2 regions of the Streptomyces sp. Root1310 genome follow, and region 2 is predicted to be linked to the other one. Evidence: riboswitches for the same ligand, from Rfam matches in the RefSeq annotation. Region 2 holds a riboswitch; the other holds the start of a gene.
What was found. A riboswitch is a leader RNA that binds a small molecule or an ion and turns the genes downstream of it on or off. The one in region 2 is predicted to bind cobalamin.
Positions count from the first base shown of each region.

Region 1: linked by a shared signal. The riboswitch ahead of metE (5-methyltetrahydropteroyltriglutamate--homocysteine S-methyltransferase) and the one ahead of ASD48_RS24825 (CbtB-domain containing protein) in region 2 are both predicted to bind cobalamin.

Region 1 is NZ_LMEQ01000023.1:392,248-394,442, forward strand. Features, by position in the region: gene ASD48_RS45570 (hypothetical protein) at 1-73, shown strand, start outside; gene ASD48_RS25855 (nuclear transport factor 2 family protein) at 107-595, shown strand; gene ASD48_RS25860 (hypothetical protein) at 627-896, opposite strand; cobalamin riboswitch at 1,044-1,247, shown strand; gene metE (5-methyltetrahydropteroyltriglutamate--homocysteine S-methyltransferase) at 1,426-2,195, shown strand, end outside.
Region 2 is NZ_LMEQ01000023.1:150,429-152,623, forward strand. Features, by position in the region: gene ASD48_RS24820 (CbtA family protein) at 171-932, opposite strand; gene ASD48_RS24825 (CbtB-domain containing protein) at 958-1,179, opposite strand; cobalamin riboswitch at 1,216-1,363, opposite strand; gene ASD48_RS24830 (enoyl-CoA hydratase/isomerase family protein) at 1,422-2,195, opposite strand, start outside.

The sequences.
Region 1 (2,195 bases), 240 kb from region 2:
GGTGAGCGGCGCGCAGGGCCGACCCCACGTGCTGCGCCCCGCCGCGATGCGACCGGACGCGCTCCGACCTTAACCTCAAGCGCGCTTGAGGGCCGACGCTTCGGCCATGACCACTACGACCACGCAGACGGATCACACCGAGATCAGCAGGCTCGTCAGCCGGTTCTTCCGAGCTCTGGACGAGCGGAAGTTCGAGGGCGACTGGGCCCGTGACTACGTCACCGACGACGTCCGGACGACGACCCCGATCGGCGCGGCCGACGGCGTCGACGCGATGGCGCACGCCAGGGAGGCACTCGAGCGGTACGCCCGCACCCAGCACATCACCTCCGACCTCCTGGTCGACGTCGAACCGGCCTCGGGGAGGGCCACGGCGTCCTGGAACGCGTTGATGACGCACGTTCACCACGAGGAGACGCTTCGGCGGCGCGGCGAGGACGCCGACCCTGTCTTCACGGTGGGTGGCCACTGGGAGGCCGAACTGCGGCGCGAGCACGGGGGATGGCGTATCAGCCGCATGTCCGTCCAGGCGATGTGGACCACAGGTCAGCCGCCCGAGCTCCCCCCGGAGTTCCGGCCCGCACCGGTTGCGTGACCCACCGTCGCGATCGGCGCGCGGCACGCGGCTACTCCTCCGTGGGCGTGGACCCGGGCCGGAAGGCATCGGCGAGGACGGCGTACCTGGTGGCGGTCTCCAGGTGCTCGTCGTCGCGGCGGCGCAGGTGTTCGTAGGAGGCGAGCCGGTACCGGGCCTGTCGCAGGCAGTGGGCCCGGACCTGCGCGTCGTCCATACCGTGGATCTCCAGCCCGGCCAACGGCGGGAAGACGTGCGCCGGTGCGGGCCGCCCGGCGGGCTCCGGTTCGGGACTGCGGTTCCAGGGACGGTCCTTGGACATGGTGATCCTCGCTGCGTGGAAGTCGGAGTGGGGCGCTTCCCGCCCTCGGCGTCTTCCAAGCATGCCGAACGCGTGTTCCACCTCACCATCCGAACGGCCGAGGTCATCCGGCGCGCCGGAGGAGCGCCCCGTAGGCTGGCGGGCGCAGCTGGTTCGCCCCGTCCGCCAGGCGGGATGCGTCGCAAGAGGGAACCCGGTGGAAATCCGGGACTGCCCCGCAGCGGTGAGCGGGAACGACCGCCGTCATACGCACTGGACCCACGAACAGGGTCTGGGAAGCGACGGCCAGTAGGTGTCTCGTACGCACTCCGTACACAGAGACGTGCCCGTGAGTCCGAAGACCTGCCCGTTGCCCGCGCGCGAAAGGACTCGTGCGCGGAAATCCCGGTGACCTCGTGGGCGGGTCGGCGTACATATCAGGCGAACGACCGCGCCGCGCCGCGCGGGATCGGTCCGCCCGGTTCGTCACCCCTTCGCGCTCGCGTCCCGTCCCGGGATCCCAGGGAGATATCTCGCGAAGGAGATTTCCGTGACAGCGAAGTCCGCAGCCGCGGCGGCACGGGCCACCGTGTACGGCTACCCCCGCCAGGGACCGAACCGGGAACTGAAGAAGGCCGTAGAGGGCTACTGGAAGGGCCGCGTCACCGCCGACGCCCTCCGGACCACCGCCGCCGAACTGCGCGCCGCCGACTGGCGGCAGCTCGCCGAGGCCGGCATCGACGAGGTACCGACCGGCGGCTTCTCGTACTACGACCACGTCCTGGACACCACCGTCATGGTCGGCGCGATCCCCGGCCGCCACCGCGACGCCGTCGCCACCGATCCGCTCGACGGCTACTTCGCCATGGCACGCGGCACCCAGGACGTCGCGCCGCTCGAGATGACCAAGTGGTTCGACACCAACTACCACTACCTGGTACCCGAGTTGGGACCGGACACCGTCTTCACGGCCGATCCGGCCAAGCAGGTCGCCGAGCTCGGGGAGGCCCTCGCCCTCGGGCTTAGCGCCCGCCCGGTACTGGTCGGCCCGGTCACCTACCTGCTGCTCGCCAAGCCCGCCCCGGGCGTGCCCGCGGACTTCGAGCCGCTCAGCCTGCTGGACAGGCTGCTGCCGGTGTACGCCGAGGTGCTCGCCGACCTGCGCGCGGCCGGCGCCGCGTGGGTACAGCTGGACGAGCCCGCCCTCGTCCAGGACCGTACCCCGGCCGAACTGGCTGCCACCGCCCGCGCCTACCGCGCTCTCGGCGCCCTGACCGACCGGCCCAGGCTCCTGGTCGCCTCCTACTTCGACCGGCTCGG
Region 2 (2,195 bases):
GCACGGGAGCCCCGCGGACATCTGCCGTGCACGGGCGGCCGGTTGGATGTTCACGCCACCGTCCTCGCGCGGCGCGACCGCTGCTGATCCGGCGTCGGCTCGCGAACGCGAGAGGGCCCACGGGAAGGTTCCGTGGGCCCTCTCACCGGATCGTCCCTCCGGTCGGCGGGTCAGTGCGGGGCGGCCACCGGCGTGCCCGCGGTCACCGTGGCGCGCCTGGGGTGCAGCAGCCGTTCGGCCAGTTCGCCGAAGACGAGGCCGAAGCCTGCCCACAGCGTGACCTGCATGGCGAGGGCGGACAGCCGGAACCGCCACAGCAGGGCGGCCGGGAAGTCGCTCGGCACCTCGTTGACGGCGGGCAGGAACTCGTAGGCCAGCCCGACGACCAGCACGAAACCGAGGACGGCCGCGACGGTGGCGTTCCAGGTCCCCAGCCTCGGTGCGAGCCGCTTGCCGAGGATCACCGCGGCGACCGCGAGCAGCACGCTGAGCACCATCATCAGGAAGTACAGGGTGGTGCGCTTGCCGATGGTGTCGGGGTCGCCGACCGCGGGCGGGTTCGCCGGGTATTTCAGGAACGGCACGACGTACACGGCGGCGAGGGCGGTCCCCGACAGCAGAAGTGCCGTGGCCCGGGGGCCGAAGCGGCCTACGCGGCCGAGGGCGAAGCAGAAGGCGAGGGCGGCGATGCCGCCGAAGGCCACCCCGTAGATCAGCACGCCGGTGGCGAGGCCGGCGGTGGACTGGAGGCTGCGGGAGACGAGTTCCACCTCGTGGTGCTCGTGGCCCGCGGCGTGGGACTCCTCGAAGCCGATCGCGCCGTCGACGTTCGGCTCACCGAGGAAGTAGGCGACGATCAGGGCGAGCACGCCGGCACCGAGGCCGGCGAGCATGCCCCGCACGAGGAGGTTTCTTACCGTTGCGGAGTTCATGGGTGTGGCGGGGTTCCCCTCGGGATCAGTGGCAGGGGAAGCCGAGCAGGTGGCGGGCGTCGTGCACCCACTCGTGAACGTCCTCGCCGGAGACGACGGCTGTCGCGCCCTGCTCCGCGCCGACGAAGTACAGCAGGACCAGCATCAGGACGCCGAAGAAGACCGCCCACGGGGCGATGTCCTTCAGCGGCAACTTGGCGGGTACGACGGGCGTGGTGGTAGTCGGCCGGGCGACATGCTGCGCCATGGCAGGACCTCCTCTGGGAGTTCGCGTCCCATCTCGGTGGTGCACATGACGACGGCCACGGGTCTGACTCGCGGTGCGTGCCCCTTCGGGGTACACCGTCCACAGTGGCGCGACCGTGCCGGGTTCTCACCGGCTTCCGTCTCGCCGTCGTCGATATCAGAGCGACGGTACCGCGTGTCGGGCCCCTGGCCAATAGCGCCCCACCTGGCGTGATTCCGCTCTCCACGGCCAGGTGGCCCGGATCACGACGAAGGTCCCGCCCGGTGAACCCCCTCCGCGGTGGTGTCGGTTGGGGCGAGCCCGAGTTCGCGCTCGCCGAGCGGGGTGAAGAAGCGCTCGACGTCGGCCGCGGTGACCCCGGCGAGGGTGGCCGGCGACCAACGCGGGTCGCGGTCCTTGTCGATGACCTGGGCGCGGATGCCCTCGACCAGGTCGGGCGTGCTCAGAGCGGCGCAGGAGACCCGGTACTCCTGTTCCAGCACCCGTTCCAGCGAGTCGAGCCGCCGGGCTCGGCGCAGGGCGGCCAGGGTCACCTTGAGCGAGGTGGGCGACCTGGTCAGGAGGGTCTCCGCGGCCTCCTTGGCCGCCGGGTCGCCGTGGGCGAACAGCCGTCGGACGATCTCCTCGACGGAGTCGGCCGCGTAACAGCTGTCGATCCACGCCCGCCGGTCGGCCAACTCGCCTGCAGGCACGGGCTGTACATGACGGTCCAGGGCTTCCCGGACGGGCAGGGCGGCGAGGTCGTCGGCCAGCTGCCGGAGCGAGGCGGACGGCACGTAGTGGTCGGCGAGCCCGCACTCCATCGCGTCCCCGGCGCCGATCTGCGCACCCGTCAGGGCGAGATGGGTGCCCAGTTCGCCCGGGGCACGGGCGAGCAGGTGGGTGCCGCCGACGTCCGGTACGAAGCCGATGCCGGTCTCGGGCATCGCGATCCGCGACCGCTCGGTGACGACCCGGACGCTGCCGTGCGCGGAGACACCGACACCGCCTCCCATCACGATGCCGTCCATCAGGGC